Geminicoccus roseus DSM 18922: one gene and its partner. The protein of the gene in region 1 interacts with the protein of each later gene in a pairwise test. Links are inferred from orthologs where the notes say so. Each region holds a gene or a part of one and is shown on either strand. Other genes may lie near its edges. The genes, in order: GEMRO_RS0119975 and GEMRO_RS0114035.

Region 1 (6,920 bases):
GATGTTCTGGAACAAGGAGCTGTTCGCGCAGGCCGGGATGAGCGAGCCGCCCAAGACCACGGCGGAGTTCGTCGAGGCGTCGAAGAAGATCGCGGCGCTGGGCGAGGGCAAGACCGGCTACTGCCTGCGCGGCGGGCCGGGTGCCACCAACGGCTACATCATGTTCATGCTGAACGAGATGGGCTCCAACGAGTTCTTCGACGAGGAAGGCAACTCGACGTTGAACAAGCCGGAGGCGGTGGCCGGCCTGCAGATCCTGGCCGACATGTACCAGGAGGGCGCCGTTCCCAAGGACAGCGTCAACTGGGGCTTCAACGAGATCGTGGCCGGGTTCTATTCCGGCACCTGCGCGATGCTCGACCAGGACCCGGACGCTTTGATCGCGGTGGCGGAACGGATGCCGGCCGACAAGTTCGCGGTGGCGCCGATGCCGCTCGGGCCCTCCGGCAAGTCCTTCCCGACCATGGGCTATGCCGGCTGGGCGATGTTCTCGGCCAGCGAGGCCAAGGACGAGAGCTGGAAGCTGATCGCGCACCTGTCCTCGCCGGAGATGAACCTGGAATGGGCCAAGGTGGTCGGCGTGATCCCGATCCACAAAGGTGCGGAAAACGACCCGTTCTTCGACACCGAGCAGTATCGCGGCTGGTTCACCGAGCTGAACGACCCGCGCTGGCAGCTCACCGCCATGCCCACATATCTCGAGGAGTTCGGCTTCTTCGCCGACCAGATCTCGATCACCGGCGGCCAGGAAATGCTGCTGGGCCAGCGCACGCCCCAGGACGTCGCCGATGAATGGGCGGCCTATCTCACCGATGCGCAGAAAAAATGGCTGGAATCGCGCTGAACGCGCCTGAAGGAGGTCCGGCCCGGCGCCGGACCTTTCGTTCGCTCGCCGAGCCCTGGACCTATCTTTCCCCGACCCTCGTCCTGATCGCCCTGTTCATGCTGGTCCCGCTGGTGGTCGGCATCGGCTTCGCGTTCCAGAACGTGCAGATCCTCAACCCCTTCAAGCGTGGCTTCGTGGGTCTCGCCCATTTCGAGGCGATCTGGCAGGACCGGATCTTCTGGCGGGCTCTCGGCAACACGCTGTGGTGGACCTTCGCCTCCCTGTTCCTGCAATTCTTCCTGGGGCTTGGCCTGGCGCTGCTGCTGTGGCGGGAGTTCAAGGGCAAGAAGCTGGTCCAGGCGATCGTGTTCCTGCCCTGGGCGGTCCCCTCCTTCCTGTCCGGCCTGACGTTTGCCTGGCTGTTCAACCCGGTGGTGGGGCCCCTGCCGCACTGGCTGCACGCCCTGGGCCTGCTGGCCGCCCCGGACAACATCTTAGGGGATCCGGCGCTTGCCATGTGGGGGCCGATCACCGCCAATGTCTGGTGGGGCATCCCGTTCTTCGCGATCACCATCCTGGCGGCGTTGCAGTCGATCCCCAACGAGATGTACGAGGCCGCCGCCATCGACGGCGCCGGCACCTGGGCGCGCTTTCGCCACGTCACCATTGCCTACCTGATCCCGACCGTGGCGATCACCATCCTGCTCCGCACCATCTGGATCGCCAATTTCGGCGACCTGATCGTGGTGATGACCGGGGGGGGACCTGCCGGGCAGACCCAGATCCTGCCCTCCTACATCTTCACCATCGCCTTTCGGAAGCTGGACTTCGGCTATGCCTCGGCCTTGTCCATGGTGCTGCTGGGCCTCCTTTTCCTCTACGCGATCTTGATCCTGGAAATGCGCAAGCGGCTGCGGAGCGCCTTTTGATGACCCGTTTCCTGCCGACCCGGAGCCGTTGCTGATGGTGGTCGCCGGCGCCTCGCCCTTCGCCCGCCGCTTCGGCACGGTCTTCCATCGCCTGGCCCTGGCGCTCTACGTGCTGGCGGCGCTGTTCCCGCTCTACTGGCTGATCAAGATCGCGGTCACCCCCACCGACCTCCTGTTCGGCGAGGGCATCCGGCTGTGGCCGAGCCGGGCGACCTTGGACAATTTCGGCGAGGTGCTGGGGGCCACCGACTTTCCCTGGTACTTCGCGAACTCGGTGATCGTCTCGTTCGGCACGGCCATCGGGGTGACGCTGGCGGCCAGCCTGTCCGGCTACGCCCTGTCCCGCTTCACCTTCCGGGCCAAGGCCCCCGTCCTGTTCTTTTTGCTGCTGACCCAGATCTTCCCGCTCGTGATGCTGATCGCGCCGATCTACCGGCTGATGACGCCGCTCGGCCTGGTCGACAGCCTGACCGGGCTGATCCTGGTCTACACCGCCTACAACGCCCCGTTCGCCACCTTCCTGATGCAGAGCTTCTTCGAGGGCATCCCCAAGGAGCTGGAGGAGGCGGCGATGATCGACGGCTGCACCCGCTTCCAGTCGCTGCGCCGGGTGATCCTGCCGCTCACCCTGCCGGGCATGGGCGCCACCCTGGGCTTCGTGTTCACCGCGGCCTGGTCGGAACTTCTGTTCGCCCTGATGCTGATCTCGTCCGAGACCAAGATGACCTTCCCGGTGGGCCTGCTCACCTTCGTGTCGAAGTTCTCGGTGGACTGGGGGCAGATGACCGCGGCGGCGGTGCTGGCGCTGATCCCGGCCTGTTTGTTCTTCGCGCTGATCCAGCGCTACCTGGTGCAGGGGCTGACCGCCGGCGCCGTCAAAGGCTGACCGGAAGGACCTCAATACTCGCCCTGGTTGACTGCTTCGGTTCCGGATGCCTCGCCGTTGAAATCAACCGCCACGTTGTCGGTTACCGACCCGGCGCAGGATATTGTCCACCAGACTGGTGGAATTATTTTTTTCTTTTCTCGTGCCCGGGTTCGTTGCTAATCATTTTGTATATTTAATCCGGCTCGGGGGGAACCGATGCCATTTTCGAACGTTGCACCGCACCAATTGGCGCTGGCCGAGGCGCCCGACGCAGATCTCGCCCGCCTCGCCTCCCTGCTCGACCAGGTCGACCGGCTCTCCCTGCAGATCACCCATGCCGGCGCCGCGGTGCGCTCCCTGGTCATCGGCCGGCGCTCCGGCCTGGACGCGGCAGCACCCGCCGCTGCCCAGCCGTCCTGCGACAAGGCGATGATCCCCTCTTGACGTCCGGGCCCAGGCAGGCTGCCTGCGCCCCATGCTCGACCTGAACGACATCACCCTGCGAATCGCCGGCCGCGTCCTCCTGGAGGGCGCCAGCCTGCACATGCCCGCCAACCGCCGCTTCGGCCTGGTCGGCCGCAACGGCACCGGCAAGACCTCCCTGTTCCGCCTGCTCACCGGCGAATGGCACGTGGATGCCGGCGAGGTCCGCCTGCAGCCCGGCATCCGCGTCGGCATCGTCGCCCAGGAGGCGCCGGGCGGCTCCACCACGCCCATGCAGGCGGTGCTCGCCGCCGACAAGGAGCGCCACGCGCTGATGCAGGAGCGCGCCACCGCCACCGACGGCCTGCGCATCGCCGAGGTCGAGAACCGCCTGCTCGAGATCCAGGCCGACGCCGCCCCCGCCCGGGCCGCGATCATCCTGAAAGGCCTGGGCTTCGACGAGGAGATGCAGGCCCGCCCGCTCTCCGCGTTTTCCGGCGGCTGGCGGATGCGCGTGGCTCTCGCCGGCGTCCTGTTCGCCGAGCCCGACCTCCTGCTCCTGGACGAGCCCACCAACCACCTGGACCTGGAAGCCACCCTCTGGCTGACCGAGCACCTGGCGAAGTACCCGCGCTCGCTGCTGCTGATCAGCCACGACCGCGACCTGCTGGACGCCGTGCCGGAGCGCATCGTCCATCTGGAAAACCAGAAGCTCACCACCTGGACCGGCGGCTTCACCCAGTTCCGCCGCCAGTTCGCCGAGCAGCGCGAGCTGCGCGAGAAGATGCGCGCCAAGCAGCTGGAGCGAAGAGCCCACCTGCAAAGCTTCGTCGACCGCTTCCGCGCCAAGGCCACCAAGGCCCGCCAGGCCCAGTCGCGCCTGAAGATGCTGGAAAAGATGCCGGTCCTGGACGCCGAGGCGATGGAGCCGGACGTCGTCTTCGACTTCCCCCAGCCCGAGCCCCCGCCCCCGCCCTTGATCACCATGGACCGGGCCGCCGTCGGCTACGACTCCAAGATCATCCTGAGCGGCCTGTCCTTGCGCATCGATCCCGACGACCGCATCGCGCTGATCGGCGCCAACGGCAACGGCAAGTCGACCTTCGCCAAGCTCCTGGCCGACCGCCTCCAGCCGATGTCCGGCGAGCTCACCCGCGCCCGCGGCCTGAAGGTCGGCTTCTTCGCCCAGCACCAGATCGAGGACCTGACCCCCGACGCGGACGCCATCGCCCACCTGCGCCGCCTCCTGCCCGACACCCCGGAACAGAAGCTGCGCTCCCGTCTCGCCCGCTTCGGCCTGAACCAGGACAAGGCGATCACGCCCGCGAAGAACCTGTCCGGCGGCGAAAAGGCCCGCCTCAACCTCGCCATGATCACCTGCCACGACCCGCAGTTCCTGATCCTGGACGAGCCCACCAACCACCTGGACATCGACAGCCGCGAGGCCCTGATCGAGGCCATCAACGAGTTCCCCGGCGCCGTGGTCCTGGTCTCCCACGACCGCCACCTCCTGGAACTCACTGCCGACCGCCTCTGGCTGGTCGGCAACGGCCGCGTCACCCCCTTCGACGGCGACATCGACGACTACCGCCAGCAGATGCTCTCCGAGCGCGCCAACAACCAGAAAACCCCCACCCCCACCCAACAGCCCGCCCCGCCCAAGCGCACCCAGAACGAACGCCGCCAGAAACTCGCCCCACTGCGCCAGGAAGCCGCCAAGCTGGAACGCCTGATCGAGCGCATCCAGGCGGCGATCGCGGAGATCGACGCCAAGATGGCGGACCCGAAGAGCTACATGAAGGGGCTGGACCTGGAGGGGCTGGGGAAGAAGAAGGCGGAATATCTGGACGGGCTGGCGAAGGCGGAGGGGAAGTGGTTGGAGATGCTGGAGGAGATTGAGGGGATTGAGATAAATTGAACAACAGCCCTCATCAGATACTCAACTAGAATCTTGATCAAGCATCTTATGGAGAGACGCAATCCGATCGCTCTTCATTTAAAAAGCCTTTCAAGGAGCTGCCGAAGTTCGGTGCACGCTTGAATGGGCGCCTTTTCGAAGAAATCGGCTAGTTCGATATTTTGCTTTCCGGCGTTGGGCGGCGTCCTTCTTCGCACATCGACATGGGCCCACTCATGCTCGACATACAAGTGGCCAACATCTGAATCAAATACAAGTCTCCACCAATCCTCATCATTCATGACTGGCCCCCTAACTCTCTTGTAAAGCTCTTTTTTCGATAGTGGCATAGGCATCTTTCCCATTAGCACATAACTAGAGAGCTCTTTGTAGCAACCAAAAGCGTTATTAATTAAAATATGCACAAGCGATGTTAAAAAGAAATGAATTGCCCATAACATACGCTGCAGTTATTTATTTGATTGTTATCATTAGAACAACAGAAATAATGCAGTTAAATTTGCACCTCACTAATTGACAATACTATTCATTGTTGTCGAAATATGGCTCGATAAGAATGAATTGCATCTCGTTTCTTGCTCCAGTAGTAGCACAAACTGTAACTTGTGACACACATAGCACTAACTGTTCGCCCTACACATACTGCAGCAGCATTACTGTCATTTTTTTTACTTATAACAAGATTCCGCCGAAAATCGGCAGCATCATCCCAACTACCTGCAATCAACGCGCTAAAGCCATTCCGATACGGGTGGACGAACTCAGAGAGGTATTCATATAAATCATGATAAAATGCTTCTTGATTCGTACCTTTCAATGCAGCGTCGAGGCTTTTGATCGTCTTAAAAGCGTCCCGAGGACGCAACGCTTCCACAATGTCTCGCGACTTGGCACCCCAGATTGATCTAAGCATAATCTTCTCAATTACGTCTTCATATTCGACAATATGTTTGTGAACCAATTTATTGTTACATGCATTCTGCAAGGCGGATGCGACGATAGAAATCTCTTGTGAGGCCACCACAACTAACTCAATTAGGTTTCGCGCGTTCGCGGCAGCCGGCACAAGTCTGTCGCTTTGCAGGTCGGCTAAAATGGATAGTATAAGTTGATCCGCGCGGTATACAACGAGAGTTATGTACGCGTGAAGAAAGTGGGCAACATCACCCCAAATCCGCCGATTTTTGTCAAATACATTAATGTTGCTTTCAAGGATCTTTTTCAGAGATGCAGGGGTATCTAAAGATACCATTGCAGAATCTGGAAAGGATTCTACCGTCCTATATAATTCTTCGACATAAAATTTCCCATGCTTAATCATCATTCTATCGACTGATAAATATCGACTCATTGAGAGATTCGGAGGTAGTGCATAGCTCACGGGATGATTCCTCCAGAGAATAACTCAATGAATTTGAGTTAGCCTACCCGAATACAAGACCCACCTATTGATGTTCGTATATGGTATCAATAGCGACCAGAATACTTCGCCTAGACGCCTCACTCCACTATCATCTGACGCTGAAGCGACTTCTACGTCCGGTTCGCCAGAGCGAACACTGCACTTCCAGCGAAAACTGCAAGCAAGCTAAGGGCGCTGGAGGCAAGCACGCCATCCCCGAATATCCCTAAAAGGGTTACCGCAGCTACCCACGTACATAGGACGGCTGCTGGACCGGAGGCCTTCATGTTCATTGATATGTTCTTGAGGAACTCCATTGTGGTTTCCGCTGCTAATGCCCAGGCATATCCGTATATTCGTTGTTGATGTTTCGCAAGGATCGCCAAGGCGCAGAATCAAGGTCAACGACTTTCCTGCCAGTCAACTCGCCGCACGCAATTGGCAGGTCGCCCCAGCCTTCACTACGGAAATGGGGTCAGGTCTTGCGTTCGCGCACCTTCCCGCTCCGGGAAGATTCACAAGGCATAGGGCGCCTGCACCCCTGGATCGTCCGT
Region 2 (7,441 bases), 1.2 Mb from region 1 along the record:
TGCATGGTCGAGAAGGACGCCAGCCAGGTCGAGATCAACCCGCTGGTGGTGACCGAGGCCGGCGACCTGGTGGCCCTCGACGCCAAGATGAACTTCGACAGCAACGCGCTCTACCGCCAGGCCAAGGTCCTGGAGCTGCGCGACCTGGACGAGGAGGATCCGCACGAGATCGAGGCGTCCAAGCACGAGCTGAACTACATCAAGCTCGACGGCAACATCGCCTGCATGGTCAACGGCGCCGGCCTGGCCATGGCGACCATGGACATCATCAAGCTGTTCGGCGGCGAGCCGGCCAACTTCCTGGACGTGGGCGGCGGCGCCACCAAGGAGCGGGTCACCGCGGCCTTCAAGCTGCTGCTGTCCGACCCGAACGTCGAGGGCGTGCTGGTCAACATCTTCGGCGGGATCATGCGCTGCGACGTGATCGCCGAGGGCGTGGTGGCCGCCGCGCGCGAGGTCAATCTCACCGTTCCCCTGGTGGTTCGCCTCGAGGGAACCAATGTAGAGCTCGGCAAGAAGATCCTCGCCGAATCCGGTCTGCCGATCACGCCCGCCGACGACCTGGCGGACGCTGCGAAGAAGATCGTCGAAGCCGTGCGGAGCACCCACTGATGTCGGTCCTGGTTCATTCCAACACCAAGGTGATCTGTCAGGGCTTCACCGGCGCGCAGGGGACCTTCCACTCCGAGCAGGCGATCGCCTACGGCACCCAGATGGTCGGCGGCGTGACTCCCGGCAAGGGCGGCGAGACCCATCTGGGCCTGCCGGTGTTCGACACGGTCCGTCAGGCCCGCGAGGCGACCGGCTGCGACGCCTCGGTGATCTACGTGCCGGCCCCGTTCGCCGCCGATGCGATCCTGGAGGCCATCGACGCCGAAGTGCCGCTGGTGGTCTGCATCACCGAGGGCATCCCGGTGATGGACATGGTCAAGGTCAAGCGGGCCTTGGTCGGCTCCAGCTCGCGCCTGATCGGCCCGAACTGCCCGGGCGTGATCACCCCTGGCCAGTGCAAGATCGGCATCATGCCGGGCCACATCCACATGCCCGGCAAGATCGGCATCGTGTCCCGCTCGGGCACCCTCACCTATGAGGCGGTCGCCCAGACCACTGCCGCCAATCTTGGCCAGACCTCCTGCGTCGGCATCGGCGGCGACCCGGTCAAGGGCACCGAGTTCATCGACGTCCTGGAGATGTTCATCCAGGACGACGCCACCGAGGGCGTGATCATGATCGGCGAGATCGGCGGGTCGGCCGAGGAGGAAGCCGCCGAGTACTGGCAGCAGTCCGGCTGCAAGAAGCCGATCGTCGGCTTCATCGCCGGGCGCACCGCACCTCCGGGCCGGCGCATGGGCCATGCCGGCGCGATCATCTCCGGCGGCAAGGGCGACGCCGAGAGCAAGATCGCGGCGATGCGTGCCGCGGGCATCACGATCGCGGATCATCCGGCAGCGCTCGGTCAGGCAATGCTCGCCGCGATGGGCGGCGGCGCGTAAACGCCTTGTCAACGTCTGGAATGTAGGAAAGTGAAACGGGGCAGGAAGCGGACCGGCCGCTTCCTGTGGGGTTTCCAGGGAACGCGAGATGGCGAAGCGTCAGGAACTAGAGCAGACCTCGTTCCTGTATGGCGGTAACGGGTCGTTCATCGAGGAGCTGTACGGGCGGTATCTCGCCGATCCGACCTCCATCGATGCCTCCTGGCGGTCCTATTTCGAGGACCTGGGCGCGGAGACGAGCGCGCTCTACCGGCAGGCCAAGGCGGCGCTGGAGCCCCGCCAGGCCCGGCCGCGCGCCTATGGCGTTCCGGCCAACCTGGACCTCCCCTCGCTTGGGGACGACGCCACCCGGACGCTGATCCGCGACCACCTGCGGGTGATCATGCTGATCCGCGCCTACCGGGTGCGCGGCCACCTGCAGGCCGAGCTCGATCCGCTGGGCCTGAGCCGGCGTGCCCAGCACGCCGAGCTCGACCCCAAGACCTACGGCTTCACCGAGGCCGATCTGGACCGCACCTTCTTCCTGGACATGGTGCTGGGCCGCGAGCAGGCGACCCTGCGCGAGATCCTGGAGATCCTGAACCGGACCTATGCCGGCAAGATCGGCATTGAGTTCCTCCACATCCAGGATCCCGAGCAGAAGGCCTGGATCCAGGCGCGCATCGAGGCGCCGGGCGGCATCCTGGACACCCCGCCGGTCGACAAGCGCGAACTCCTGGAGCAGCTCACCGTCGCCGAGGGCTTCGAGCAGTTCCTCCACGTCAAGTTCCCCGGCACCAAGCGCTTCGGCCTGGACGGCAGCGAATCGGCGGTGCCGGCGCTGGAGGCGATCATCCGCACCTCGGTCGAGCTGGGCGTGCAGGAGATCGTGCTGGGCATGCCGCATCGCGGCCGCCTGAACGTGCTCGCCAACGTGATGGGCAAGCCCTACACGGCGATCTTCTCCGAGTTCCAGGGCCAGCCCGCCATCGACGAGGTGCTGGGCTCGGGCGACGTGAAGTACCACCTGGGCACCTCCACCGATCGCCTGTTCGAGGACGGCAGGTCCGTCCACCTGTCGCTCACCCCCAACCCGTCGCACCTGGAAGCGGTCGACCCGGTGGTGATCGGCAAGGTCCGCGCCAAGCAGCGCCTCCTGGGCGACGCCGACCGCTCCAAGGTCATGGGTATCCTGATGCACGGCGACGCCGCGTTCGCCGGCCAGGGCGTGGTCCATGAATGCCTGGAGATGTCCGAGCTGAAGGGCTTTCGGACCGGCGGCACCATCCACCTGATCATCAACAACCAGATCGGCTTCACCACCAGCCCGGCCTACGCCCGCACCTCGCCCTATCCCTCGGACGTGGCGCGCGGCATCCAGGCGCCGATCTTCCACGTGAACGGCGACGATCCGGTCGCGGTCTGCCAGGTGTCGCGCCTGGCCGCCGAGTTCCGGCAGAAGTTCAAGAAGGACGTGGTGATCGACATGTGGTGCTACCGGCGCCACGGTCACAACGAGGGCGACGAGCCGGCCTTCACCCAGCCGCTGATGTACCGCAGCATCGCCCAGCACCCGACCACCCGGCAGCTGTTCGCCCGCCGCCTGGAAGAGGAGAAGATCGTCGACGCCGCCGAGGCGCAGGCGATCCTGGAGACCTTCCAGAAGCAGCTGGACGGCGCGCACGAGGCCGGGCGGACCTACAAGTCCAACAAGGCCGACTGGCTGGAAGGGGCGTGGAAGGGCCTGCGCAAGGCGCCCGAGGCCTATGAGCGCGGCAAGACCGGCGTCTCCACCGACCGCCTGCGCGAACTCGGCCTCAAGTTCACCGACCTGCCCGAAAGCCTGAACATCCATCCGCGCCTCAAGCGCGTGATCGGGGCCAGGCGCAAGGCGATCGAGACCAGCTCGGGCATCGACTGGGCCACCGCCGAGCATCTGGCGTTCGCGTCGCTGCTGGTGGAGGGCTTCCCGGTCCGCCTGTCCGGGCAGGATGTCGGCCGCGGCACCTTCAGCCAGCGCCATGCCACGATCTACGACCAGACCACCGAGGACCGCTACGTCCCCCTGGACAACCTGTCCCCGGACCAGGCGCCGTTCGAGGTGGTCGACAGCTTCCTGTCGGAAGAGGGCGTGCTCGGCTTCGAGTACGGCTACTCCCTGTCCGATCCGGACTGCCTGACCCTGTGGGAGGCCCAGTTCGGCGACTTTGCCAACGGCGCCCAGGTCTATTTCGACCAGTTCATCGCCTCGGCCGAAAGCAAGTGGCTGCGGATGTCGGGCCTGGTCGTGATGCTGCCGCACGGCATGGAGGGCCAGGGGCCCGAGCACAGCTCGGCCCGCATCGAGCGCTTCCTGCAGCTGTTCGCCGAGGACAACATCCAGATCGTCAACGTGACGACCCCGGCCAACCATTTCCACGTGCTGCGCCGCCAGCTCTGCCGCGACTTCCGCAAGCCCCTGATCCTGATGGATCCGAAGTCCCTGCTCCGCCACAAGCGCTGCGTCAGCACGCTGGAGGACATGGGCCAGGACACCACCTTCCACCGGGTCATGTACGACCGCCCGCCCTCGCCGGCCGACGATCTGGTCGAGCGGGTGATCCTGTGCTCGGGCAAGGTGTTCTACGACCTGGAAGCGCAGCGCGAGGAGCTCGGCCTCACCGACAAGATCGCGCTGGTCCGCCTGGAGCAGCTGGCGCCCTTCCCCGAGGACGCGGTGCTGCGCGAGATGCAGCGCTACCCGACCTCGGCCAAGTTCGTCTGGTGCCAGGAGGAATCGCGCAACATGGGCGCCTGGTTCTTCGTGATGCCGCGCATCGAGAACCTGATGGAGAGCCTGGGCGTGCCGCAGCGGCGCCTCGCCTATGCCGGGCGCAAGCCGTCGGCTTCGCCGGCCACGGGCTCCCTGTCGCAGCACGAGCGCGAGCAGAAGGCCCTGGTCTCCGAGGCGCTGCTTGGCTGATCGGGTTTTGCCAGGGCGGCACCCGGCGGGTCGCTATGGGTTGGTGAAGGGTGCGCGGCGGTCGGCAGGGCGCGCCCTTGGATGTTGGGGACGGAAGGAAGTGCGATGAGCGTCGAGATCCGGGTGCCGAAGCTCGGCGAATCGGTAAGTGAGGCCACGATCGCGAAGTGGCTGAAGAAGGTGGGCGACAGCGTGGCGGTCGACGAGCCGCTGGTGGAGCTGGAGACCGACAAGGTCAACCTCGAGGTCCCCTCCCCGGTGGCGGGCGTGCTGGCCGAGATCGTCGCCGAGGAAGGCACCGATGTCGCCGTTGATTCGATGCTGGGCTCGATCACCGAAGGCGGTGCCGGTGCGGCGCCCGCGACCGACGGCAAGGCGGCGGCTCCGGTGATCGAGGCCAAGGAGCCGGCCGCGCCGCAGGGTGCCGCCGCCGCCATGGCCAAGCCGGCGACCCCGGAGCGGAGCCCGGCGGCTGCCGCCGCGGGCAGCGGCGCCGATCAGGCCGGCCCGGCCGCGCGCAAGCTCGCCGGCGAGGCCGGCATCGACCTGGCCTCGGTGCCGCCCTCCGGTCCCAAGGGCAACGTGACCAAGGGCGACGTCCAGGCGGCGGCCGCGGCACCCAAGCCCTCTGCCCCGGCGGCGGCCCCGGCCGCGGCTGCGGGATCGCGCTCCGGCCGCGAGGAGCGGGTCCGGATGACCCGCCTGCGCAAGCGGATCGCCGAGCGCCTGAAGGAGGCGCAGAACACCGCCGCCATGCTCACGACCTTCAACGAGGTCGACATGGGCGCGGTCATGGCGCTGCGCAGCCAGTACCAGGACGTGTTCCAGAAAAAGCACGGCATCAAGCTCGGCTTCATGTCGTTCTTCGTGAAGGCGGTGATCGACGCGCTCAAGGTGTATCCGGCGGTCAATGCCGAGATCGACGGCGACGACGTCGTCTACAAGCACTACTACGACATCGGTGTGGCGGTCTCCACCGAGCAGGGCCTGGTCGTGCCGGTGCTGCGCGACGCCGACACCGCGTCGCTGGCCGGGATCGAGAAGAACATCGCCGACCTCGGCAAGCGCGCCCGCGACGGCAAGCTTGGCATGGAGGACCTGACCGGCGGCACCTTCACCATCACCAATGGCGGCACGTTCGGCTCGCTGATGAGCACGCCGATCATCAACCCGCCGCAGGTGGGCATCCTTGGCATGCACAAGATCCAGCAGCGGCCGATGGTGATGGCCGGCGGCAAGATCGAGGCGCGGCCGATGATGTACATCGCGCTCAGCTACGACCACCGGATCATCGACGGCAAGGAAGCGGTCAGCTTCCTGGTGCGGGTCAAGGAGACCATCGAGGATCCGCAGCGCCTCCTGATCGAGGCGTGATGTGCTGGCCGTCCGCCCCGTCCCGGCGGACGGCCGCACCGCCACATGGCTCCGCCGCCGGCTGCCGCCGGCCGGAGCCTGCGCTCCATGCATGGCTGCAGCCCGGCTGTCCGGACATCCGCCCCGAGGCTGAGCCCCCCATCTAACGATCAGTGCATATCAGGCCGGCCTTTCGGGCGGGCTGCGGGAGAAACAGGATGAGCGAGCCGTACGACGTCGTGGTGGTGGGCGGTGGCCCCGGCGGCTATGTCGGCGCCATCAAGGCCGCCCAGCTCGGCATGAAGGTCGCCTGCGTGGAAAAGCGCGGCCGCCTGGGCGGCACCTGCCTGAACGTCGGCTGCATCCCGTCCAAGGCCCTCCTGCACACCTCGCACCTCTACGAGGAGGCCCAGACCCATTTCGAGAAGATCGGCATCCGCGCCAAGGGCGGGGTCGAGCTCGACCTGGGCGCCATGCTCGACAACAAGGACGACGTCGTCGAGGCCCTGACCAAGGGCATCGAGGGACTCTTCAAGAAGTACAAGGTCGACTACATCAAGGGTGCCGCCACCCTGACCGGCAGCAACGCGATGGACGTGGCGCTGCTGGACGGCGGCAGCCAGCAGGTCGGCGCCAAGAACATCATCCTGGCCACCGGTTCCGACGTGATGCCCCTGCCGGGCGTGGAGCTCGTGGAAGGCCGGGTGGTGGATTCCACCGGGGCGCTCGACCTGGACGAGGTGCCCAAGCACCTGATCGTCATCGGCGGCGGCTATATCGGCCTGGAGCTGGGCACCGTCTGGCGCCGGCTCGGCGCCAAGGTGACGGTCGTGGAGTATCTGGACCGGATCACCCCCGGCATGGACGGCGAGGTCTCCAAGACCTTCCAGCGCATCCTCGCCAAGCAGGGCGTCGCCTTCAAGCTCGGCACCAAGGTGACCGGCGTGGACAGCTCCGGCGAGCTGCTCAAGGTCCATGTCGAGCCGGCCAAGGGCGGCGAGCCGGAAGTGATCGAGGGCGACGTGGTGCTGGTCTCGATCGGCCGGCGTCCCTACACGGAGGGGCTGGGCCTGGAGGCCGCGGGCGTGGCGCTGGACGAGCGCCAGCGGATCTCCACCCATGACGACTTCAGCACCAACGTGCCCGGCATCTACGCCATCGGCGACGCCATCAAGGGCCCGATGCTGGCGCACAAGGCCGAGGAGGAGGGCGTGGCGGTCGCCGAGATCCTCGCCGGGCAGAAGCCGCACATCGACTACAACCTGATCCCGGGCGTGGTGTACACCGATCCCGAGGTGGCGGCGCTGGGCCAGACCGAGGAGCAGCTCAAGGCGGCCGGGGTGGAGTACAAGACCGGCAAGTTCTCGATGATGGCCAACTCGCGTGCCCGTGCGGTCGGCCGGACCGACGGCTTCGTGAAGCTGCTCACCGAGGCCGGGACCGACAAGATCCTGGGCTGCCACATCATCGCCGCCGATGCCGGCACCATGATCAACGAGGTCACGGTCGCCATGGAGTTCGGCGCCAGCGCCGAGGACCTTGCCCGTACCAGCCACCCGCACCCGACCCTGGAAGAAGCGATCAAGGAAGCGGCCCTCGCCAGCTTCGCCAAACCCATTCATATGTAGCCGCGACCGCGTGGCCCGGCCTTCCA

The links.
Region 2: the proteins of GEMRO_RS0119975 (region 1) and GEMRO_RS0114035 interact in binary tests that used the Escherichia coli proteins (3 or more experiments, as listed by UniProt). The link is inferred for Geminicoccus roseus DSM 18922 from one-to-one orthologs.

Annotation. Positions count from the first base shown.
Region 1 is NZ_KE386572.1:4,009,600-4,016,519, reverse strand. What follows is about bases 2,607-5,531. They hold GEMRO_RS0119975 (ABC-F family ATP-binding cassette domain-containing protein), read left to right. Parts: upstream 2,607-3,098; coding sequence 3,099-4,964; downstream 4,965-5,531. Other genes in these bases: GEMRO_RS34385 (hypothetical protein), read right to left, coding at 5,491-5,531; GEMRO_RS34390 (hypothetical protein), read right to left, coding at 5,039-5,245; GEMRO_RS0119980 (hypothetical protein), read left to right, coding at 2,840-3,067; GEMRO_RS0119985 (carbohydrate ABC transporter permease), read left to right, coding at 2,607-2,641. Outside these bases: GEMRO_RS0119995 (ABC transporter substrate-binding protein), read left to right, coding at 1-844; GEMRO_RS0119990 (carbohydrate ABC transporter permease), read left to right, coding at 826-1,755; more of GEMRO_RS0119985, read left to right, coding at 1,790-2,606; more of GEMRO_RS34385, read right to left, coding at 5,532-6,345. UniProt on the Escherichia coli protein: Genetic data indicate it may be involved in ribosome assembly or function.
Region 2 is NZ_KE386572.1:2,781,629-2,789,069, reverse strand. The notes cover bases 1,189-4,634. They hold GEMRO_RS0114035 (2-oxoglutarate dehydrogenase E1 component), read left to right. Parts: upstream 1,189-1,581; coding sequence 1,582-4,434; downstream 4,435-4,634. Other genes in these bases: odhB (2-oxoglutarate dehydrogenase complex dihydrolipoyllysine-residue succinyltransferase), read left to right, coding at 4,540-4,634; sucD (succinate--CoA ligase subunit alpha), read left to right, coding at 1,189-1,493. Also shown: sucC (ADP-forming succinate--CoA ligase subunit beta), read left to right, coding at 1-612; more of sucD, read left to right, coding at 612-1,188; more of odhB, read left to right, coding at 4,635-5,808; lpdA (dihydrolipoyl dehydrogenase), read left to right, coding at 6,006-7,415. UniProt on the Escherichia coli protein: E1 component of the 2-oxoglutarate dehydrogenase (OGDH) complex which catalyzes the decarboxylation of 2-oxoglutarate, the first step in the conversion of 2-oxoglutarate to succinyl-CoA and CO(2).